One region of the Streptomyces sp. ME02-8801-2C genome, then DNA from elsewhere that is predicted to be linked to it. Evidence: riboswitches for the same ligand, from Rfam matches in the RefSeq annotation. Region 1 holds a riboswitch; each other region holds the start of a gene.
The links. Region 1 has a riboswitch for thiamine pyrophosphate ahead of thiO (glycine oxidase ThiO). Riboswitches for the same ligand answer to the same signal wherever they lie in the genome.

Region 2: another riboswitch for thiamine pyrophosphate. It lies ahead of thiC (phosphomethylpyrimidine synthase ThiC); the one in region 1 lies ahead of thiO (glycine oxidase ThiO).
Region 3: another riboswitch for thiamine pyrophosphate. It lies ahead of PV396_RS29560 (thiamine ABC transporter substrate-binding protein); the one in region 1 lies ahead of thiO (glycine oxidase ThiO).

What each region holds. Positions count from the first base shown of each region.
Region 1 covers NZ_JARAXP010000001.1:42,244-50,119, reverse strand. The annotation lists gene PV396_RS00250 (hypothetical protein) at 1-15, opposite strand, end outside; gene metF (methylenetetrahydrofolate reductase [NAD(P)H]) at 72-995, opposite strand; gene thiE (thiamine phosphate synthase) at 1,107-1,787, opposite strand; gene PV396_RS00235 (Rv2175c family DNA-binding protein) at 1,885-2,256, opposite strand; gene PV396_RS00230 (FAD-dependent oxidoreductase) at 2,354-3,592, opposite strand; gene PV396_RS00225 (hypothetical protein) at 3,646-3,999, opposite strand; TPP riboswitch at 4,051-4,163, shown strand; gene thiO (glycine oxidase ThiO) at 4,161-5,333, shown strand; gene thiS (sulfur carrier protein ThiS) at 5,342-5,542, shown strand; gene PV396_RS00210 (thiazole synthase) at 5,546-6,340, shown strand; gene pknB (Stk1 family PASTA domain-containing Ser/Thr kinase) at 6,515-7,876, shown strand, end outside.
Region 2 covers NZ_JARAXP010000005.1:571,477-579,352, forward strand. The annotation lists gene PV396_RS19770 (cupin domain-containing protein) at 22-339, shown strand; gene PV396_RS19775 (DUF5326 family protein) at 514-726, shown strand; gene PV396_RS19780 (IclR family transcriptional regulator) at 1,154-1,888, shown strand; gene PV396_RS19785 (SsgA family sporulation/cell division regulator) at 1,989-2,426, shown strand; gene PV396_RS19790 (YibE/F family protein) at 2,534-4,411, opposite strand; TPP riboswitch at 4,483-4,670, shown strand; gene thiC (phosphomethylpyrimidine synthase ThiC) at 4,663-6,483, shown strand; gene PV396_RS19800 (hypothetical protein) at 6,642-7,517, opposite strand; gene PV396_RS19805 (metallophosphoesterase) at 7,723-7,876, opposite strand, start outside.
Region 3 covers NZ_JARAXP010000009.1:224,122-231,997, forward strand. The annotation lists gene tsf (translation elongation factor Ts) at 24-860, shown strand; gene pyrH (UMP kinase) at 1,064-1,822, shown strand; gene frr (ribosome recycling factor) at 1,972-2,529, shown strand; gene PV396_RS29545 (phosphatidate cytidylyltransferase) at 2,529-3,656, shown strand; gene PV396_RS29550 (hypothetical protein) at 3,782-4,453, shown strand; gene rlmN (23S rRNA (adenine(2503)-C(2))-methyltransferase RlmN) at 4,553-5,659, shown strand; TPP riboswitch at 5,685-5,790, shown strand; gene PV396_RS29560 (thiamine ABC transporter substrate-binding protein) at 5,872-6,954, shown strand; gene PV396_RS29565 (iron ABC transporter permease) at 6,930-7,876, shown strand, end outside.

The DNA.
Region 1 (7,876 bases):
GACCGTCCAGCCCATGTACGCCCCTCTCCCAGTGGCCGCTACGCAGTGTGTCGTACGCCCGTGCGGCCGGTCTAGGCCCGCTGTGGGTGGTGCAGACCCAGGTTTTCGTAGATTTCCAGCGATGCCGTGGAGTTGTTCAGCGTAATGAAGTGCAGCCCGGGAACTCCCTCGGCCAGCAGTCGCGCGCAGAACTCCGTGGCGAACTCGATGCCAATGGAGCGTACAGCCGTCGCGTCGTCTTTGGCTGTGAGGATCCGCTCTTTCAGGGTAGAAGGGATGGCCGCGTTGCTGAGCTGCGGCAACCGCTCCAGCATCCGCACGCTGGTCACGGGCATGACCTCGGGGATGACCGGGGTCGGGCAGCCCGCCGCCGCGACCGCGTCCCGCAGCCTCAGATAGGACTCCGGGTGGAAGAACATCTGGGTGATCGCGTAGTCCGCGCCGGCCCGGCACTTGTCGACGAAGTGCGTGACGTCCGTGTCCCGGTCCGGTGAGCGCGGGTGCGTCTCGGGGAAGGCGGCGACGCCTACGCAGAAGTCGCCCGACTCCTTGATGAGCCGGACGAGTTCGGCGGCGTACGTCAGACCGCTCGGGTGCGGTACCCAGTCGGCCATCGGATCGCCGGGCGGGTCGCCGCGCACGGCCAGGATGTTGCGGATGCCCGCGTCGGCGTACTGGCCGATGATGTTGCGCAGTTCGGCGACGGAGTGGTTGACCGCGGTGAGGTGGGCGACCGGGGTGAGCGTGGTGTCGGAGACGATCTGCTGGGTCTCCTTGACCGTGCCCGCGCGCGTCGACCCGCCCGCCCCGTAGGTCACGGACACGAAGTCCGGCGCTACCGCCTCGACCCGCCGGAGCGCGTTCCACAGGCTCCGCTCGCCCTTGGGGGTCTTGGGCGCCGAGAACTCGAAGGAGTACGTGGTCTTGCCGGATGCGAGCATGTCGCGCACAGTGCGTGCGCGGTCGGTTCGGGTGGACGCGGTTCCGAGGGCCATACCCGCAGGTTAGTCAGGGGGCGGCGGTCTCCCAACCGGATGGCGGAAATTTGCCCGGATTGTCGCCTTGTTGTCCACGACTCGGACACCTGGCGGTGGCTCAGCCGACGCTCACCACGAACGCAGCCGCTTGGCGAACTCCGCCGCCGCCGCGCCCGGGTCGGTCGCCTCGGTGATCGCCCGTACGACGACCACGCGGGTGGCGCCCGCCGCCAGCACCTCGTCCAGGTTGCCCAGGTCGACGCCGCCGATGGCGAACCAGGGACGCTCGGTGGCGAGCCCGGCCGTGTGGCGGACCAGGTCGAGGCCGGGGGCGTGGCGGCCCGGTTTGGTGGGGGTGGGCCAGCAGGGGCCCGTGCAGAAGTAGTCGACGCCCTCCTGGACGGCGGCCGCCTCGGCCTCGGACTCGGCGTGCGTGGAGCGGCCTATGAGGACGTCGGGGCCGAGGATCGCGCGGGCCGCCGGGACGGGGAGGTCGCCCTGGCCGAGATGAAGTACGTCGGCACCGGCGGCGTGGGCGACGTCCGCGCGGTCGTTGACGGCGAGGAGCTTGCCGTGCCGGGCGCAGGCGTCGGCGAAGACCTGGAGGTGGTCCAGTTCCTCGGCCGCCTCCATGCCCTTGTCGCGCAGCTGCACGATGTCGACCCCGCCGGCCAGGACGGCGTCGAGGAACTCGGCGAGGTCGCCCTGCCGTCTGCGGGCGTCCGTGCAGAGATAGACCCGGGCGTCGGCGAGCCGCGCACGGGCGGTACCGGCGCTCGCCCCGGGCACGGTGTCGGTCGTCTCGGGCATACGTGTCCCCCCATGGGCGCGCCCCTGGGTGTTCACCCGGGCGCGCCCCTGTGTGGTGGTGTGCGGGCCGAGGCCCGCACACCGGCGGCTGGTCGGATCAGACGGCGAGCGCCTGGGCCCGGCGCTTCACCTCCGTGCCGCGATTCTCGCTGAGGGCCTGCGCGGGGGTGCCGGGCAGGCTCGGGTCGGGAGTGAAGAGCCACTCGAGCATCTCTTCGTCGGAGAAGCCGTCGTCCCTCAGGAGCGTCAGGGTGCCGGTGAGGCCCTTGACGACCTTCTGCTCGGCCCCGTCGATGAAGGCGGCGGGGACGTGCAGCGCGCGGTTCTCGCCACGGCGTACGGCGATCACTTGGCCCTCCTTGACCAACTGCCGGACGCGTGTCACCTCGATGTCGAGGATTTCCGCGATGTCGGGCAGCGTGAGCCAGGCGGGGACGAGAGCATCGATCTTTGCGTCAATCTCGGTCACGGGACAAGCCTGCCATCCCGCACTGACAGTCGGAAGCGGGACCCCTGTGACCTGCGCCGTTGTGATGGTGTCGAGCCGCGTCGGGCAACGCCCGGCCCTACGCCGTGGCCGCCTTCAGTGGCCGGGAGGGGTCCGTCAGGGCCTCGGCGTCCATCAGGGTGCCCGCCTCGATCAGCCGGCGCCCCTGGGCCAGGTCCCGGGGGCGGCCCACGGCCAGCAGGGCGGCCAGGCGGCCCTCGCGCAGCCAGCAGACCGTCCAGGCGGGCCCGGCCGGGTCGCCGCGCCACAGGGTGGTGTCGGCGGACTGGTGGTGGCCGACGTACTGGACGAAGCGGCCGAACTGCTCCGACCAGAAGTACGGGACGGGGTCGTAGACCGCCGGGGACTCCCCGATGATGTTGGCGGCGACCGTACGGGGTCCCTGGAGGGCGTTGTCCCAGTGGTGGACCAGAAGACGTCGGCCGTACCTTCCCGAGGGGAAGGAGGCGCAGTCGCCGACCGCGTAGACGTCCGCCTGGGAGGTGCGCAGATGGTCGTCGGCGACGACCTCGCGGTGCTCGCCCAGGGTGATCCCCGAGCCCGTGAGCCAGGCCGTGGCCGGGCGGGCCCCGATGCCGACGACGACGGCGCCTGCGGGCAGCCGCGAGCCGTCGTCGAGCACCACCGCGCCGGGCTCGACGCGTGCCACGCGCGCGTGGGTGCGCAGCGAGGCGCCGCTGTCGGCGTACCAGGCGGCCATCGGCGCGGCCACCTCGGCGGGCAGGGCGCCCGCGAGCGGCCGGTCGGCGGCCTCCACGACGGTGACGGAGCAGCCGGCCTCGCGGGCGGCGGTGGCGAACTCGGCGCCGATCCAGCCCGCCCCGACGACCACGATGTCATGCTGACGTGCGAGGACCGGCCGCAGCCGCTCGGCGTCGTCGAGGGTCCGCAGCAGATGCACCCCGGGTACGCCCTCGGTGCCCGGCAGCCGGATCGGTTCGGCGCCGGTCGCGAGGACCAGGACGTCGTACGGGACGGGCCCCTCGGCGGTGTCCAGTTCATGTTCGGCGCCTCGGACGCCCAGCACCTCGCACCCGAGCAGCAGTTCGATACCGAGGGCCTCGAAGTCGACGTCGAAGGCGGAGTCCTCCGCCTTGCCCAGCAGTACGGCCTTGGACAGGGGCGGCCGGTCGTACGGCTGATGGGGCTCGGCACCCAGCAGCGTGACGGTGCCCGTGAACCCCTGCTCCCGCAGGGCGACCGCGGTCTGCACCCCGGCCATGCCCGCGCCCACGACGACCACGCGCCGCGCCCGCAGCCCGCCCGGTGTGTCCTGTGCCTGCGTCTGCTCGCTCACCCGATCACCATAGACAACTGACAAATTGTCAGTCAGTGGGCGCGGTCAGTGACCTACTCCACAACCACGCGCTCGACCTGTTCCACCACGCTCGTCCCACTGCCCGGCTGCGACTCCCACTCCCAGGTCTCCGCCAACCGCAGCCGCCCGTCGGGCAGTTCGGTCACCTCGGACACACAGTGGCCCGAGGACGTCGTCCCGTCGCGCTTCAGCTGCACGTACCGGAAGTCGAGCCGGTCACCTTCCCGTGTACCCACGAGATGGCCGCGTACGACATCGCCGCCCGCGTACTCGGCCCAGATCTCGCCGTTTCGCTCGTGGTAGGTGAACCGGGTGCGCGTCCCCACCTGACCTGGGGCCTGGTCCGTGACAGGGGCGAGGACGAGGCCGTCGAGCGAGCGGGGCATGGGGACGGGCTCCCTTACATGGGCGTCGCACTGCGGGCTAGGGTGACCAGCGTAAGCACTCGCGGGAGCCCGGACGCACCGGGCTGAGAGGGAGGCTGGGCGGCCTCCGACCGTACGAACCTGATCCGGGTCATGCCGGCGAAGGGAGGGGCTGGACGCCCATGTCGCGTACACACACCTCGGACGTCGTGGTCGTCGGCGGCGGGATCATCGGGCTGGTGACGGCCTGGCGGGCCGCGCAGCGCGGGCTCGCCACGACCGTCGTGGATCCCGTGCCGGGCGGCGGGGCCGCGCAGGTGGCGGCCGGGATGCTGGCCGCCGTCACCGAACTGCACCACGGGGAGCAGACCCTGCTGGGGCTGAACCTGGAGTCGGCCCGCCGCTATCCGGACTTCGTCGCCGAGCTCACCGAGCTGACCGGTCATGACCTCGGCTACCGCCGCTGCGGCACCCTCGCCGTCGCGCTCGACGCCGACGACCGCGCCGAGCTGCGCGAACTGCACGCCCTGCAACAGCGCTCCGGCCTGCAGTCGGAGTGGCTGTCCGGGCGCGAATGCCGGCGCCTGGAGCCGATGCTCGCGCCGGGCGTGCGCGGGGGGCTGCGGGTGGACGGCGACCACCAGATCGATCCGCGACGGCTGGCCGGGGCGCTGGTGGCCGCGTGCGAGCGCGCCGGGGTCGTGCTGCGCCGGACCTGGGCCGAACGGCTCGAGGTACGGCGGGGGCGGGCCGTGGGGGTCACGGACTCGGACGGCGACGAACTGGCCGCCGGGTCGGTCGTGCTGGCCGGGGGCAGCCTCAGCGGACGGCTCGCGGGAGTCCCGGAGGCTGTGCTGCCACCCGTACGGCCCGTGAAGGGGCAAGTGTTGCGGGTGACCGTGCCGCAGCGGTACGCGCCCTTCCTGAGCCGGACCGTGCGGGCCGTGGTGCGCGGCAGCCAGGTCTATCTGGTGCCGCGCGAGAACGGTGAGCTGGTCGTCGGGGCGACCAGCGAGGAGCTGGGCTGGGACACCACCGTCACGGCGGGCGGTGTCTACGAGCTGCTGCGCGACGCCCACGAACTCGTCCCCGGGATCACCGAGTTGCCGCTGACGGAGACCCGCGCGGGACTGCGCCCCGGCTCCCCCGACAACGCGCCGCTGCTGGGCCCGACCGCGCTGGACGGGCTTCTGGTGGCCACCGGGCACTACCGCAACGGCGTGCTGCTGACGCCGGTCACCGGAGACGCGATGGCCGCCGCCCTGGCCACCGGTGAACTGCCGGACGAGGCCCGCGCCTTCACCCCTCGACGGTTCGACGCCGTCCACGCCGTACGCATGGAGCAGTTCGCATGAGCCATTCCCTGAACATCCTGGTCAACGGCCGGCAGCAAGAGGTGTCCGCCGGTACCGCGCTCGACGCGCTGGTGAAGACCCTCACCCCGGCGCCTTCCGGTGTGGCCGCCGCGCTCAACGAAACCGTCGTCCCACGCGCGCGTTGGTCCTCGACCCCCCTCGCCGAGGGAGACCGCGTCGAGGTCCTCACCGCCGTCCAGGGAGGCTGAACCATGGCCGACGATCCCTTTGTCCTCGGTGGTACGGCCTTCGCGTCCCGGCTGATCATGGGTACGGGGGGCGCGCCCAGCCTCGAGGTGCTGGAACGGGCCCTGGTGGCCTCGGGCACGGAACTGACGACCGTCGCGATGCGGCGCGTCGATCCCTCGGTGCACGGGTCGGTGCTGTCGGTGCTGGAACGGCTCGGCATCCAGGTGCTGCCCAACACGGCGGGATGCTTCACCGCCGGCGAGGCCGTGCTGACGGCCCGGCTGGCCCGGGAGGCGCTCGGTACGGACATGGTGAAACTGGAGGTCATCGCCGACGAGCGGACGCTGCTGCCGGATCCCATCGAACTGCTGGACGCGGCGGAGGTGCTGGTGGACGACGGGTTCACGGTGCTGCCGTACACGAACGACGATCCGGTGCTGGCACGCAAGCTGGAGGACGTCGGGTGCGCCGCGATCATGCCGCTCGGGTCGCCGATCGGGTCGGGGCTGGGGATCCGCAACCCGCACAACTTCCAGCTGATCGTGGAGCACGCGCGTGTGCCGGTGATTCTGGACGCGGGGGCGGGGACGGCGTCGGACGTGGCGCTGGCGATGGAGCTGGGGTGTGCGGGGGTGATGCTGGCGTCGGCGGTCACCCGGGCTCAGGAACCCGTGCTGATGGCTGCCGCCATGCGGAGCGGGGTGGAGGCGGGGCGGTTGGCCTACCGGGCGGGGCGGATTCCGCGGCGTCACTTCGCCGAGGCGTCGTCTCCTGCGGAGGGGCTGGCCGTGCTGGATCCGGAGCGGCCCAATTTTTGATCTCCCACCCGCGCACCGCCCGTTTCCAGCCCGCTGGCAAGGGGAGCTCTCCGGTGGGGGCTTCCCACCGTCGGCGGCTCTCCGTCTCGGTTCGCGTCACAGGTCGGCTTCAGTCCTGCTGCTTTCCCGAGTGAGATCGCGGCCCTGTCAGTGACGGCTCGTACACTCGCCTGCGTGGACACGACCCTTCAGGACCCTCTCGTCGGGCAGGTGCTCGACGGTCGCTATCGCGTGGACGCGCGGATCGCGGTCGGCGGGATGGCCACGGTCTACCGGGCCGTGGACACCCGCCTCGACCGCGTGCTCGCCCTCAAGGTGATGCACCCCTCGCTCGCCGCCGACGTGTCCTTCGTCGAGCGGTTCATCCGCGAGGCGAAGTCCGTGGCCCGGCTCGCGCACCCCAACGTCGTGCAGGTCTTCGACCAGGGCACCGACGGGTCGTACGTCTATCTCGCCATGGAGTACGTCGCCGGCTGCACCCTGCGTGACGTGCTCCGTGAACGCGGCGCGCTCCAGCCGAGGGCCGCGCTCGACATCCTGGAGCCCGTGCTCGCCGCGCTCGGCGCCGCCCACCGGGCCGGATTCGTGCACCGCGACATGAAGCCCGAGAACGTGCTCATAGGGGACGACGGCCGGGTCAAGGTCGCCGACTTCGGGCTCGTGCGGGCCGTGGACACGGTCACCAACACGACCGGTGCCGTCCTCGGCACCGTCTCCTACCTCGCACCCGAGCAGATCGAGACCGGCACCACCGACCCACGGGTCGATGTGTACGCCTGCGGAATCGTCCTCTACGAGATGCTGACCGGCGACCAGCCGCACTACGGCGACTCCCCCGCGCTGGTGCTCTACAAGCACCTGCACGAGGACGTGCCGCCGCCCTCGTCCCTCGTCCCCGGGCTGGCCCTCGAGCTGGACGCGCTGGTCGCCTCGGCGACCGCGCGCAACGCCGACATCCGCCCGTACGACGCCGTGGCGCTGCTCGCGCTGGTGCTGGAGACGCGCAGCGCGCTCGGCGCCGAACAACTGGACGCCGTACCGCCGCAGGCCGTCGCCTCGGCGCACGACAACGCTGAGGACCTGACGAGCGTCATCCCGCGCGCGCTGGCCGTGCCGCGGCCCCTGCCCGTCAACGAGATCGAACCCCCGGTCGACGAGGGACGGTTGCACCGGACGAGCCGGCTGGGAACGGTCGGCGCTCCCCCGGCGCCCGCCCCGCCCTCCCGGCGCTCCCCGCGGGCGCGGAGCAGGCGTGGGCCGCTCGCCGTCCTCGCCGCCGTACTGCTCGTCCTCGGGGTGGGGGCGGGCGTCTGGTACATCAACTCCGGGCAGTTCACCCAGGTCCCCGGGGTGCTGTCGATGACGCAGGCGCAGGCCGAGGCCCGGTTGAAGCAGGCCGGGCTCGAGGTCGGCACGATCGACGAGGCCTACAGCGACACAGTGAGACGCGGCACCGTCATCAGCACTGATCCCGGGGTCAGCGAGCGCATCCGGGACAACGACAGCGTGTCGCTCACCATCTCCAAGGGGCCGGAG
Region 2 (7,876 bases), on a different contig from region 1:
TTACGAGTGTGGGCGAGGGCGATGAAGGCATTCCGGTTGGATGAACTGGAGGCGGAACGTGCCGCCAACGACGGCGCCTACCTGCAGTTCCTGCGCGAACGGAACATGTCGGTCGGCCTGTACGCGTTGGACGCGGGCGAGCAGGACCCGCAGCAGCCCCATCGGCAGGACGAGGTGTACTTCGTGGTGAGTGGACGGGCCGCGATCACCGTCGGGATGGAGACGACTCAGGTGGCGCGCGGCAGCGTCGTGTACGTGCCGGCCGGCGTGGCCCACAAGTTCCATCACATCAGCGAGGATCTGCGGGTCATGGTGGTCTTCTCTCCGCCCGAGAGCTGACCTCCTGCCTCAGGGTTCCCTAGGGGATCGATCAGGGGAGGGCAAGGGATGCGGGGCCCCCACCGGGCCCCCTGTCGCCCTAGCATCGAAGGCGGAACATCGAATGTCCCGGCACGAGCGAAGGGCACAGGCCCCGTGCGGATGCGACGGGCAAAAGACGTAAGGAAAAGGGCGATGCGAGAGATCTTCGCGGGAATGCCGTGGTGGGTGAAGTGGGTCGCGGTGCCGGTCATCGCCCTCGTCGTGTTCGGCGGGTTGATAGCGACCGTCGTCGGCTTCGTCATCGGGCTGCTCTTCAAGGCGCTGGTCTTCGTCGCCCTGGTCGGCGGGCTCATCTACGTCGTACGGAAGTTCACGGCGAGTTCGTCGTCGCGCAGCGACTGGTGAGAGCGGTGGGGCGGCGGGGACACGGGAGTCGCCGGGCGAGGCGTCGCGGGCGCCGGTAACAGAAATCACCGGTTCCCTCGGGCGGGGGAAGTTTCCCGTACGGGCGGTCTGTGCGCGGTGACAGGCCGTTAGAGTCCGGAATTCGACGCGGGGACGACCCTCGCGGACGGCGTACCCCCTCCTCCCGTGTCCTTCGGCACGGGCAGCCCCCTCGCCTTCGAGAGTGACCCTCGCCATGGTCGACATCGCATCCGCGGAACCACAGGCTCCACCCGTACAGCGCCGGCCGAAGCAGCGGAGCGCGCCCTTGCCGGGGACGCGCGTCCGGGCCGCCGAGAGACCCGTGTCGGCCCGCGCACCCGAACAGGTCCCACCGCCTGTTCCCGCGCTCGTACCGCCCGCCGAGCCACACCCCACGGCGACTCTCATCGGCTCCGTACAGCGCGCGATGCATCTGCTGGAGTCCGTTGCCGCGCACGAGCACGGAGCCCCCGCCAAGCAGCTGGCCCGGGAGACCGGCCTCGCGCTGCCGACCGCGTACCACCTGCTGCGAACGCTCGTCTTCGAGGGCTATCTCCGGCGCGAGAAAGGGCTGTTCTTCCTCGGTGAGGCAGCCGAGCGGCTGGGCAGCAGCGGGGCGAGGCAGAAACGTCGCAGCACGGTGGTGGACGCGCTCGCCCATTGGCGGGACACGATCGGCGTACCCGTGTACTACGCGGTGTACCGCGACGGCGAGATCGAAGTCATGTGCGTCTCGGACACGCCCAGCAACCCGGCGGTCGAGGAATGGGCGGACTTCCGCGAGACCGGGCACGCACACGCCGTCGGACAGTGTCTGCTCTCCCAGCTGGACGAGCAGGACCGCCGGGACCATCTCGACCGGCACCCCGTACAGGCGGTCACCCCCTACACCGTCCGGGACAGCCACTCACTGCTGCGCCGCCTGGACCGGATGCGACGCATGGAGCTTGTCGTGGAGCGTCAGGAGTACGCGCTGGGGACGGTCTGCGCGGCGATTCCGATCACTATCGGTGACACGGCCGCCACTTTGGCCATTTCTCTTCCTTCACAGCAGACCGATCGACTGCTAGTCGCGGCACAGCAGCTGCAGACAGAGGTCGGAAGACTGCTCGGATCGCTCGCGATCTCTATCAGTATCTGAAAACTCACTCCTTGTGATTCATCGTGTACTTTCAGCAAGATTCGAGCAGTATCAGAGCGATGATTCCAGGCCAGTCCGCGGCAAGTGACAGGGATAGGCGATGCGCGAGTCGGTGCAGGCAGAAGTCATGATGAGCTTTCTTGTCTCGGAGGAGCTCTCCTTCCGTATTCCGGTGGAGCTGCGTTACGAGACCTGTGATCCCTATGCCGTCCGGCTGACCTTCCATCTGCCCGGCGACGCTCCTGTGACCTGGGCCTTCGGGCGCGAGCTGCTGATCGATGGCGTGGGGCGACCGTGCGGGGACGGGGATGTGCGGATCTCGCCCGCCGACAGCGAGGTCCTGGGCGAGGTGCTGATCCGGCTTCAGGTCGGCGGTGACCAGGCGCTGTTCCGCTCGGGTGCGGCGCCGCTGGTGGCGTTCCTCGACCGTACGGACAAGCTTGTGCCGCTGGGGCAGGAGCGTTCCCTCGCCGACTTCGACGCCCACCTCGACGAGGCGCTGGACCGCATTCTGGCGGAGGAACAGAGCGCGGGCTGAACCGGGTCCCGGGAGAGCTCCCGACGGTGGTGTAACGCTTCTCCTCGGAGGCAGGAGAAGCGCGCGGCCGTAGTCCAGGCGCGCGGTCTGTGTGCCCTACGGCTCAGTCAGTGCTTGCGGCGACGGCCCTTCCCGGCGCGGGCCTGGGCCGCGGCTCCCGCGCCCGCTTCAGCCCCGGCTGCGGGCCCTCCTCCGAGTCCCGTTCCCCCTGCCCCCGCTGTGGCGGCGAGCGGTTCCGTACCCGGGCGGTCGGCCGAGACCATCAGCGCAGCCAGGAGGGTGGTCACCGGTACGGACGCGACCAGGCCGATCGAGCCCACCAGGGTCCGTACGATCTCCTCCGCGACGAGTTCACTGTTGGCGACCGCCCCGACGCTGCTCTGGGCGATGGAGAAGAGCAGCAGCAGCGGCAACGCGGCGCCCGCGTAGGCGAGGACGAGGGTGTTGACGACGGACGCGATGTGGTCGCGGCCGATACGGATACCGGCGCGGTACAGCCCGCGCCACCCCATCGTCGGGTTGGCCTCGTGAAGCTCCCAGACCGCCGATGTCTGCGTGACCGTCACATCGTCCAGGACGCCGAGCGAACCGATGATGACGCCGGCCAGCAGCAGACCGCTCATGTCGATGGACGGATACAGGCCATGGATCAGGCCCGTGTTGTCGTCCGTGTTGCCGGTCAGCGCGGCCCAGCCGATGAACATCGAGCCCAGGATGCCGATCAGTACCAGCGAGATCAGGGTCCCGAGCACTGCCACCGACGTACGGGCCGAGAGGCCATGGCACATGTAGAGCGCGATGAGCATGATGGCGCTGGCCCCGACGACCGCCACGATCAGCGGGTTCGAGCCCTGCAGAATCGCCGGCAGGATGAAGAAGGTCAGCACCATGAAGCTGACGGCCAGCGCGACCAGCGCCATCACACCGCGCATGCGTCCGACGACCACGACGGCGAGCGCGAAGATCCCGGCCAGCAGGGCCATGGGGAAGCGGCGGTTCACGTCGGCCACCGAGTACTGGAGGTCCTTCGGCGCCGAGGGCTCGTAGGCCACCACGACCTTCTCGCCCTCGTGCAACTGCCGTGACTGGTCCGGCTGGACGATCTCCGTGAACGTACGGCCCTTGTCGTTGCCGGTGTCGACCCGGATCGTCGCCCGCTTGCACTCGCCGGTCGCCTGCTGCTGTGCGTAGGAGCCCTCGGCGGTGGACGTGCCGCCGGTCGGGGTGTCCCCCGAGGCGTTGACGGACTTGCAGTCGACTGCGACGACCTCGGTGACCGTGGCCTCCTGGGTCTGCCGGTCGAATCCCACGCCGGTGCGCTCGTGTGCCGGGGCACCCCCGGGCCACAACACCGCCAGCCCGACCACGACCGCCGCGGCGAAGGGGATCAGAATCGCCCCGATGATCTTCCGCAAGTGGATGGACACAGGGGCGGCCGGGCCATGACTGTGACTGTGGCCGTGCGAGTGGCCGTCGTGATGGTCGTCGGGTCCGGGGCCGCCACCGTGCCCGGGCCCTCCTCCCCCGTGCGAGTCACCCGGACCGGGACCGTGCCCGCCACCGGAACTGCCGCCAGGCCCGCCACGGTCTCCGTCCCCCTGCCCGTGGCCGTGGTGCGCATAGTGCCCAGGGTCGGCGCTCTGTCCCCGGCCGGTTCCGTGATCGTGTCCACCGCCTGCTCCCGGACCAGGACCTCGACCGCCGTCGGAAACGGGAAAGGGGTCGAACTGACCGGTCCCCGGCCCCTCAGCCCCGAAATCCGGGCCCTGACGGCCATCGGGGCTCCTACGGCCGCCTTGACCCGTGCGCGCTGCCGGCCCGTAGCCGCGGTCGAACGTCCGGCCGGGACCGTATCCGGGACCGCCTCTCGAACCGGTCGCTCCGCCGGTGCCGCCGTCTGCGCTGCCCGGTCCGGAGCCGCGCTGGGCACCGCTTCCGCGCGGGGGCTCGGAGGACGGGTACGGGGGTCCTTGCGTCGTGGTCACCGCCCGATCATCGCAAGAACGGCAGGGGCCCTCTGTTCACCTCGCCCAAATTAACGCTAGCGTGGAGGCACCTTTGCACACGCGGGAGCTCGGAGCACCGGGCTGAGAGGGCGCTGACCTCCGTCTTAGCAATGTTTCACGTGGAACATCGTGGAACGAGTGATGTTTCACATGAAACATCGGCAGACGGGATCCGCTGCGTCGACCGCTGAACCTGTTACCGGGTAATGCCGGCGTAGGGAGTAGGTCTCATGACCATCAAGGACACACGCACGCCTGCCTCCGTCCAGGACGAACAGCCCGTTGAGGGCAATGAGTCCCAGGGGGCCGGGAAGTCCATCGGCTGGCACAAAGGGTATGTCGAGGGCTCCCGCCCCGACCTTCGGGTGCCAGTCCGACAGGTGCATCTCACCAACGGGAAGTCGGTCACTCTGTACGACACTTCCGGTCCGTACACCGATCCGCTGGTCGACACCGACGTCCGCCGGGGACTGGCTCCGCTGCGCGACAACTGGATCATCGCCCGTGGCGACACCGAGGAGTACGCGGGCCGTCCCGTCCGTCCGGAGGACGACGGGATCAAACACACCTCGCCGCGCGGAGGGCTCAGGAACCTCGACGCGGTGTTCCCGGGACGGCCCCGGCAGCCGCGCCGGAGCCGGAGCGGTCAGGCGGTGACGCAACTCGCGTACGCCCGCCGCGGGGAGACAACGCCCGAGATGGAGTTCGTGGCCGTCCGGGAGAACGTCGACCCCGAGGTGGTCCGTGAGGAGATCGCAGCCGGGCGTGCCGTGCTGCCCGCGAACGTCAACCATCCGGAGATCGAGCCGATGATCATCGGCAAACGATTTCTGGTGAAGGTCAACGCCAACATCGGCAACTCCGCGGTCACCTCCTCCATCGAGGAAGAGGTCGAGAAGATGACCTGGGCGACGCGCTGGGGCGCCGACACGGTCATGGACCTGTCGACCGGCCGCAATATCCACACCACCCGTGAATGGGTGCTGCGCAACTCTCCTGTTCCCATCGGCACAGTGCCGCTCTACCAGGCGTTGGAGAAGGTGGACGGCCGGGCCGAGGAACTCACCTGGGAGATCTACAAGGACACGGTCATCGAACAGGCCGAACAGGGCGTGGACTACATGACCGTCCACGCGGGCGTCCGCCTGGCGTACGTACCGCTCACCGCCAACCGCAAGACCGGCATCGTCTCGCGCGGTGGCTCGATCATGGCGGCCTGGTGTCTCGCGCACCACAAGGAGTCGTTCCTGTACGAGAATTTCGAAGAACTGTGCGAGATTCTCGCCGCGTACGACGTCACGTACTCACTCGGCGACGGACTGCGGCCCGGATCGATCGCCGACGCCAACGACCAGGCACAGTTCGCGGAGTTGCGGACGCTCGGGGAACTCAACAGGATCGCGAAGCGTTTTCACGTACAGACGATGATCGAAGGCCCGGGCCACGTCCCGATGCACAAGATCAAGGAGAACATCGACCTCCAGCAGGAGATCTGTGATGAAGCACCGTTCTATACGCTCGGCCCGCTGACGACGGACGTCGCGCCGGCGTACGACCACATCACTTCCGGTATCGGTGCCGCGATGATCGCTTGGTGGGGCACGGCCATGCTCTGCTATGTCACACCCAAGGAGCACTTGGGTCTGCCCAATCGTGACGACGTCAAGACGGGTGTCATCACCTACAAGATCGCCGCCCACGCAGCCGACCTCGCCAAAGGGCACCCAGGTGCGCAGGAATGGGATGACGCGCTGTCCGACGCCCGCTTCGAGTTCCGGTGGGAGGACCAGTTCAACCTGGCGCTCGACCCGGACACGGCACGCGAGTTCCACGACGAGACCCTGCCGGCGGAACCCGCCAAGACGGCCCACTTCTGTTCGATGTGCGGACCGAAGTTCTGCAGCATGAAGATCAGCCAGAGCATCACCGAGCAGTTCGGTGGTACCGCGGCTGCGGGGGCGACGGCTGAGGAGGTCGCCGAGGGGATGCTTCAGAAATCGAAGGAGTTTGCGGCAAGCGGAAACCGGGTGTACCTGCCGCTGGCGGACTGAGCGGATCAGTACTCGGTCGAACCCGCGGCCTGTCCGCAGGCCGTGGGTTCGACGGGCAGCCCGGATGGTGAGGCGGCGTCAGCGGCCGCCCTCTCCAGCTGAGTCCTGGGTTCGCCCACAGCCCAGAGTTCCGTGCCTCGTATCCGGAGACCCGCCGGTCACTCCGGCGGGTGGTCCGGGCCTCCGAAGTCCGGGCTGGTGAAGTCCGGGCTCGTGAAGCTGGGGCGGTGGTGGCTCGTCGTCGGGCCGCCGTCGGGGCTGGTGAAGCCGGGCCGGTTGTAGCCGAGTTGGGGCATACGGCCGGTGGTGGGTTGCGGGGCCGGCTTGCGCTTCATCGCCGCGGTACCGGGGTCGGCGAGGGCCTCGCGGAGGAACGGCAGGATGCCGCGCTCCAACAGGGCCTCGCGCCAGGCTTCCCTGGCCAGCGCCACCTCCTCGGTCAGTTCGCCGTAGGCTCCGTCCTCCTCCGCTTCTGGGCTGTTGCGCAGGGCGGTGATGAGAAGGCCGACCGCGGCGACGAGTATCGCCACTGCGGTCACCGCACCGAACACCCATCCGGTCGTGAGCATGGTCTGGGCGAACGCCGGCTCGGGGTTGAGCATCTTGAGGATGTAGCCCACGAGCAGGAAGATCGCCGCCGCCGTGCCGGCGAGGACAGGAGCCAGGACCGCGACGACGGCGACGGCACCCGCCCCGGCGGTCTCGGCGGCCTCGCCCAGCGTGGTGGCGAGCCCCAACGTGCCCGCGCTCGACTCGGTGGAGCCGGTTTCGTGGACGGACGTCGGGGTGGACGGCGCCGGGTGGCGCAGTTCGTCGCGGACCTTCACGTAGTGCTGGTATTCGCTCGCCGCCGCGACCGTGATGAGAGCAGTGGCGTTGAGTGCCATGGTGCGCAGTTGTTCGGGGTTCAGCCGCTCACCGACGGCGGCCAGTTCCGGGCGGTGTGGGGCGGAGCGCAGCGCCTCATCGAGGATCCGCTCGTATTCCTGGCGGTCCTCGTTCAGCAGGTGCTGCGGAACGCTGTTCATGTGCATCCCCCGATGCTCCGTAGGGCTTGGGGCTCGGCATGCTGACGAGCCGTCGGGCAGAAACGGAGGGGAGCCTGCTACGGATAAGCCGATGGTAGAGCGGCGACGGCGCGCGGTGACAGGGGATTTGAAGAAATTGCCGTCCGACTGTCCCCCGTCCGGTGCGGTAGGTCGTCGAAGCACGTCTGTCCAGGGAACGCCCGGGCAGGCATCAGAGTTCGAGCGGAAGCTCCTGGACCAGCAGTTTTCCGGCCATGGTCACTCCGCCGTCCATCGCGATGGCGAGTCCGTCGGCGTAGACGTGCGGATGTTCGATGTTCGGGCCGGAACTGTCCTCACCGTCGTCCTCGGTGCCGACATCGCCC
Region 3 (7,876 bases), on a different contig from region 1:
CTTCGAGAGAGACTCCGAGAATCATGGCGAACTACACCGCCGCCGACGTCAAGAAGCTCCGTGAGCTCACCGGCGCCGGCATGATGGACTGCAAGAAGGCGCTCGACGAGGCCGAGGGCGAGGTCGACAAGGCCGTAGAGGCCCTGCGCATCAAGGGCCAGAAGGGCGTCGCCAAGCGCGAGGGCCGTTCCGCCGAGAACGGCGCGGTCGTCTCGATCATCGCCGACGACAACACCTCCGGTGTGCTCGTCGAGCTGAAGTGCGAGACGGACTTCGTCGCCAAGGGCGAGAAGTTCCAGGCTGCCGCGAACGCGCTCGCCGAGCACGTCGCCAAGACCTCCCCGGCCGACCTGGAGGCGCTGCTCGCCTCCGAGATCGAGCCCGGCAAGACGGTTCAGGCGTACGTCGACGAGGCCAACGCCAACCTGGGCGAGAAGATCGTCCTGGACCGCTTCGCGCAGTACGCGGACGGTTTCGTACTGGCGTACATGCACCGCACGATGCCCGACCTGCCCCCGCAGATCGGTGTCCTCGTCGAGCTGGACAAGCCCAACGCCGAGGTCGCCAAGGGCATCGCCCAGCACATCGCCGCCTTCGCGCCGAAGTACCTCTCCAAGGAGGACGTGCCGGCCGAGGTCGTCGAGTCCGAGCGCCGCGTCGCCGAGGAGACCACCCGCGCCGAGGGCAAGCCCGAGGCCGCCCTGCCGAAGATCGTCGAGGGTCGCCTCAACGGCTTCTTCAAGGACGCCACGCTGCTCGGCCAGCCGTACGCGCTGGACAACAAGAAGTCCGTCCAGAAGGTCCTGGACGAGGCCGGTGTCACCCTGAAGCGCTTCACGCGCATCAAGGTCGGCATCTGAGTCCGTACCGCGATCGACGCGCGGCCCACGTAGGCATACCTATAGGGTCGACGACAGTCGCGCGCGTACGTCGTCACGCACGCGCGCGTGGCGGACGACAGCAGATCTGACGAGGAGGCCATTGCCGAGCATGGGATGCGATCGACACCCCACCGGCAATGGCCTTCTTCGTATGTGTGACACGTGAAGAGGCGAGATTCTCCATGACCACCAAGGCCCAGAAGAGCGACGACGGCAAAGTGCGCGGCCGGTACATGCTGAAGCTGTCCGGAGAGGCCTTCTCCGGCGGTGGGGGCCTGGGCGTGGACCCCGACGTGGTGCACAAGATCGCCCGCGAGATCGCGGCCGTCGTGCGCGACGGCTCCCAGATCGCCGTCGTCCTCGGCGGCGGCAACTTCTTTCGCGGCGCGGAACTCCAGCAGCGGGGCATGGACCGGGCCCGCTCCGACTACATGGGCATGCTCGGCACCGTCATGAACTGCCTCGCGCTCCAGGACTTCCTGGAGAAGGAGGGCATCGACAGCCGGGTCCAGACCGCCATCACCATGGGCCAGGTCGCCGAGCCGTACATCCCGCTGCGTGCCGTACGACACCTGGAGAAGGGCCGTGTGGTCATCTTCGGGGCCGGTATGGGCATGCCGTACTTCTCCACCGACACGACCGCCGCGCAGCGCGCCCTGGAGATTGACGCCGAGGCGCTGCTGATGGGCAAGAACGGCGTGGACGGGGTCTACGACTCCGACCCGAAGACCAACCCCGGAGCCGTCAAGTTCGACTCGCTCGGCTACGGCGAGGTCATCACCCGGGACCTCAAGGTCGCCGACATGACGGCGATCACGCTGTGCCGTGACAACAAGCTCCCGATCCTGGTCTTCGAGCTTCTGACCGAGGGCAATATCGCTCGGGCCGTCAAGGGTGAGAAGATCGGCACTCTCGTCGGTGACCAGAGCGGCCGGGACTGACAAGGGATCAGCCCTGACCGGGGACTGGCCCTGAGCGGGGGATGGACAATGTCCTGGCGGTCGGGAACCGTGCAGGAAGAAGACGCGACGCAGCCGGCCGCGGACCGAGAACAGCAGCCGGGCCTACTCAAGACACGCAGGAGCAAGTGGTGATCGAAGAGACCCTCCTCGAGGCCGAGGAGAAGATGGAGAAGGCCGTCGTGGTCGCCAAGGAGGACTTCGCCGCGATCCGCACCGGTCGTGCGCACCCGGCGATGTTCAACAAGATCGTGGCTGACTACTACGGCGCGCTGACGCCGATCAACCAGCTGGCCTCGTTCTCCGTGCCCGAACCGCGCATGGCCGTGGTGACCCCCTTCGACAAGAGCGCGCTGCGCAACATCGAACAGGCGATCCGCGACTCCGACCTCGGCGTCAACCCGAGCAACGACGGAAACATCATCCGCGTGGTGTTCCCCGAGCTCACCCAGGAGCGCCGCAAGGACTACATCAAGGTGGCCCGGACCAAGGCCGAGGACTCCAAGATCTCGATCCGGTCCATCCGCCGCAAGGCCAAGGACACCATCGACAAGTTCGTCAAGGACGGCGAGGTCGGCGAGGACGAGGGCCGTCGCGCGGAGAAGGAGCTCGACGACACCACCGCGAAGTACGTCGCGCAGGTGGACGAGCTTCTCAAGCACAAGGAAGCGGAGCTTCTCGAAGTCTGATGAACGACTCTTCCTGGGGGGCGCCGCCCCACGCCGGGTACTGGGGGCCGTCCGACGGAGGGCCTGTCCAGGGGGCTGCCCCGGCGGGTCCCGCGTACGATGCGCAGCACGCGCAGCAGACTCGCCCCATGCCCATCGTGCCCGACGTACCCGCACACGGCGGAGACCAGGATGACGAGCGGGGGGCCGCTCGGCCGGGCGGCCCTTTGTTCCGCGACGAGATGCCGCAGGCACAGCCCTATGGGACGGTGCCGCAGAAGCCGGATTCCATGCCCACGCCCGACGACGCCCAGCAGCCCGCCCCCGCCCCGCAGAAGAAGAGCGCGGGCCGGGACCTCGCCGCGGCCATAGGGGTCGGCGTCGGACTCGGCGCGGTGATCATCGCGTCGCTGTTCGTCGTCAAGGCCGCCTTCGTCGGGGTGATCGTGGTCGCCGTCGTGGTGGGCCTGTGGGAACTGACGTCCCGGCTCCAGGAACGCAAGGACATCAGGGCGCCGTTGGTGCCGCTGGCGCTCGGCGGGGCCGCGATGGTCGTCTCCGGATACGTCCGAGGTCCCGGTGGCGCATGGGTCGCCATGGCGCTCACCGCGCTCGCGGTCCTGGTCTGGCGTATGACGGAACCTCCGGAGGGCTACCTCAGGGACGTCACGGCGGGCGTCTTCGCGGCGTTCTACGTCCCGTTCCTGGCCACCTTCGTCGCGATGATGCTCACCGCCGACGACGGTGCGCAGCGCGTCATGACGTACCTCCTCCTGACCGTCGTCAGCGACACGGGCGCGTACGCGATCGGCTGGCGCTTCGGCAAGCACAAGCTCGCCCCGCGCATCAGCCCCGGCAAGACCCGCGAGGGGCTGTTCGGCGCGGTCGCGTTCGCGATGGTGGCGGGCGCGCTGCTGATGGCGTACGTGATCGACGACGGCACCTGGTGGCAGGGACTGCTGCTGGGCCTCGCGGTCGCGGTCAGCGCGACGCTCGGCGACCTCGGCGAGTCCATGATCAAGCGGGACCTGGGCATCAAGGACATGGGCACGCTGCTGCCGGGACACGGCGGCATCATGGACCGGCTGGACTCGCTGCTTCCCACGGCTCCTGTCGTGTGGCTGCTGTTCGTCGCCTTCGTGGGCTGAGGGCGGCCGGAATGTTCCAGTACGGTCCGGGTTTCGTGTGAAAGACCTCCGACGGCCTGAAACCACCCCTTTCGAACCTAAGATCGACTTCAGTGCGGTCGATCCGTCCGGAAGGGGTGGCGTGCATGTGGGGGCGTAGTCGGGCAAGACGCCAGCGGCAGGCCGAGGGGCTGGCGGCTGTCGCCGGCCCGGTCGAGACCGCCGACGCGGCTCATCAGGCGCTGCTGGAGCTGCGCAGGGCGGTGCGGGGCGAGCTGGAGCGGATCGAGGCGCTGCTCGACCGGGGGGACGGACTCCCTTCGGACACCATCCGCGAGCAGACGCTCGGCGCGATGAGTGTCTTCGCCGACCTGGACGGAGTGTCCCAGAACTACCTCGAGGTCCGTACGGCGACCGTCGGGGCGGCCGAGCACGGCGTCGAGGTGGCCCTGCCCTGGCTGGAGGCGCTCGGGGACCAGGTCAGGTCGATGACCGAGCTGCGGGAGACGTTCGCCGGATACGGCGAGTCCCTCGTCTACCTCCGCGAACGCACCGAACGGCTGCGCGCCGACCTGGTCCCGCTGCGCGAGGGGGCCCACGAGGCCCTGCGCGCGGCCCGGGGCGAGCTGGCCGCAGCCCAGGGCGCCGACGGCTGGCACGACTGGCAGACAGGCCTCACCGCCCTGGGCGACCGGCTGACCGAACTGGACGGGGGCCGCGTCACACCGACGGCCCGGCAGAAGGTCAGCGACCACTACCGCGAGCTGGAGCGGGAGGTGGCGGAGCTTCGGGGGGTGATGGCGGCTGCGCCGCGGTGAGCAGGCGGACGGCTGCCGAGCTGGGGTTTTGTCTCCGCGCCTGAGGTTGTCCACAGGGCGGTGAGGGGGTGGCCGGATGTCTGCGACACTGGTACAGCCATGCCTAAGCCAGGAGAACTCACATTCGTCGCCCCGCGCGGAGCTCAGAAGCCGCCGCGGCATCTTGCCGATCTCACGCCCGCCGAGCGTAAAGAGGCCGTTGCCGCGATCGGTGAGAAGCCGTTTCGTGCCAAGCAGCTCTCGCAGCACTACTTCGGGCGGTTCGCGCACGACCCGGCCGAGTGGACGAACATCCCGGCCGCCTCGCGCGGCAAGCTCCAGGAGGCGCTGCTTCCCGAGCTGATGACGGTCGTGCGTCATCTGTCGACCGACCAGGACACCACCCGCAAGACCCTGTGGCGGATGGTCGACGGGACGCTCGTCGAGTCGGTGCTCATGCGCTACCCGGACCGGGTGACCATGTGCATCAGCTCGCAGGCGGGGTGCGGGATGAACTGCCCGTTCTGCGCGACCGGGCAGGCGGGGCTCGACCGGAACCTGTCCACCGCCGAGATCGTGCACCAGATCGTGGCCGGGATGCGTGCGCTTCGGGACGGGGAGATTCCCGGTGGGCCCGCGCGGCTCTCCAACATCGTGTTCATGGGCATGGGCGAGCCCCTGGCCAACTACAAGCGTGTCGTCGGTGCCATCCGTGCGCTGACCGACCCCGAGCCGGACGGTGTCGGGCTGTCGCAGCGGGGGATCACCGTCTCGACCGTCGGGCTGGTGCCGGCCATCCACCGGTTCTCCGACGAGGGCTTCAAGTGCCGGCTCGCGATCTCCCTGCACGCGCCGGACGACGAGCTGCGCGACACCCTCGTACCCGTGAACACACGGTGGAAGGTGCGCGAGGTCCTCGACGCCGGGTGGGAGTACGCGGCGAAGTCGGGGCGTCGGCTGTCCATCGAGTACGCGCTGATCAGGGACATCAACGACCAGGCCTGGCGTGGTGACCGGCTCGGGCGGCTGCTCAGGGGCAAGCCCGTGCACGTCAACCTGATTCCGCTGAACCCCACTCCGGGGTCCAAGTGGACGGCCTCGCGGCCCGAGGACGAGAAGGCGTTCGTCGAGGCCATCGCCGCGCACGGGGTGCCCGTGACCGTTCGGGACACCCGAGGGCAGGAGATCGACGGGGCGTGCGGTCAGCTGGCGGCCACCGAGCGGTAGTCTTACGTCGTACCTACATACCTTCATATTCCGACAGGGGAGCGCCACAGCGCTGAGAGTGCGGGACAGCCCGCAGACCCTCTGAACCTCGCCCAGGTCATTCTGGGTAGGAAGTTCGGTCATCACTCAAGCTGTTGCGCCCTGCCCGGAACCCGTCATGGGGTCCGGGCAGGGCCGCGTCTCTTCCTGGTCATCCCAGGAGGAAGAATCCAGTGAGCATCACCAAGCAGGTCACGGCCCTTGCCGTCGGGCTCGGGCTGGTCGCGCTGTCCGCGTGCGGGTCCGAGGACAGCGGCAGCGGTTCGGCTGCGGAAAGCAAGACCGTCACCCTGGTCAGCCACGACTCGTGGGCCGTTTCGAAGGGCGTCCTCGCCGCCTTCGAGAAGCAGTCCGGGTACAAGGTCAGGGTCCTCAAGGACGGCGACGCCGGGCAGGCCGTCAACAAGGCGATCCTCACCAAGGACAACCCGCAGGGCGACGTCTTCTTCGGCGTCGACAACACCCTGCTCTCCCGCGCGCTCGACAACGGCCTGTTCCAGTCGTACGAGGTGAAGGACGCCGACGCGATCCTGCCCGCGTACCGGACGGACGACGACAAGCACCGGGTCACCCCGATCGACACCGGCGACATCTGCGTCAACTACGACAAGGCCTGGTTCAGCGAGCACAAGCTGACCCCGCCCGAGTCCTTCGACGATCTGGTCAAGCCCGCCTACAAGGACCTCCTCGTCACCGAGAACGCCTCCACCTCCTCGCCCGGACTCGGGTTCCTGCTCGGCAGCGCCGCCAAGTACGGGGATGACGGCTGGAGCGGCTACTGGGCCAAGCTGCAGGCCAACGGTGTGAAGGTGGTCGACGGCTGGGAGCAGGCGTACAACGAGGAGTTCTCCGGGTCGGCCGGCGGCAAGAAGGCCAAGGGCGACCGGCCCCTCGTCGTCTCGTACGCATCCTCGCCGCCCGCCGAGGTGATCTTCGCCGACCCGAAGCCGACCGCCGCTCCGACCGGGGTCGCGATGGGCACCTGCTTCCGGCAGATCGAGTACGCGGGGCTGCTCAGCAACGCGAAGAACAGCGCTGGCGGCAAGGCGCTGCTCGACTTCCTGGTCGGCAAGACCTTCCAGGAGGACATGCCGCTCAACATGTTCGTGTACCCGGTACGCGAGGGCGCCGAGGTGCCCGCCGAGTTCACCGAGTACGGGCCGCAGGCCAAGGACCCCGAGACCATGGACCCCGCGAAGATCGCCGAACACCGTGACCAGTGGGTCAAGTCGTGGACATCGCTCGTACTGAAGTAGCCGGGGCGCTCGCGCGCAGGCGGGGCGCCGCTCTGCGCGGTGCCCTGCTCGCGCTGCCCGTCGTCTTCTTCGCGCTCTTCTTCGCCTATCCCGTCGCCGCGATCGTCGCGCGCGGTCTGCACGTCGACGGGGTCTGGCGGCTGGGACAGCTGGGGGACGTGCTCGGCGACTCCGGCATCCGGCGCGTGCTCTGGTTCACCGTCTGGCAGGCGTTCGCGTCCACCGCGCTCACGCTGCTGATCGCACTCCCCGGCGCGTATGTCTTCGCGCGCTTCGATTTCAGGGGCAAGCAGATTCTGCGGGCCGTGGTGACCGTGCCCTTCGTACTGCCGACCGTCGTGGTCGGTACGGCGTTCCTGGCACTGGTCGGGCGTGGCGGGCTGCTCGACGAGCTGTGGGGCGTACGGCTGGACACGACCGTGTGGGCGATCCTGCTCGCGCATGTCTTCTTCAACTACGCCGTCGTCGTACGGACGGTCGGCGGGCTCTGGGCGCAGCTCGACCCACGGCAGGAGGAGGCCGCGAGGATGCTCGGCGCCTCGCGGTTCACAGCCTGGCGGCAGGTCACGCTGCCCGCCCTCGCACCCGCCGTCGCCGCCGCCGCGCTCATGGTCTTCCTCTTCACCTTCACCTCTTTCGGAGTGGTGCAGATCCTCGGCGGGCCCACCTTCGCCACCCTCGAGGTGGAGATCTACCGGCAGACCTCGGAGATCTTCGACCTCGGTACGGCCGCCGTGCTGACGATCGTGCAGTTCGTGGCGGTGGGCGCGATCCTCGCCGTGCACGCCGGGACGGTACGGCGGCGGGAGAGCGCGCTGCGGCTCGTGGCACCGGAGACGACCGCCCGCAGGCCCCGCGGCCGGGGTCAGTGGGCGCTGCTCGGCGGGGTGCTGGCCAGCATCGCCCTCCTGCTGGTGCTGCC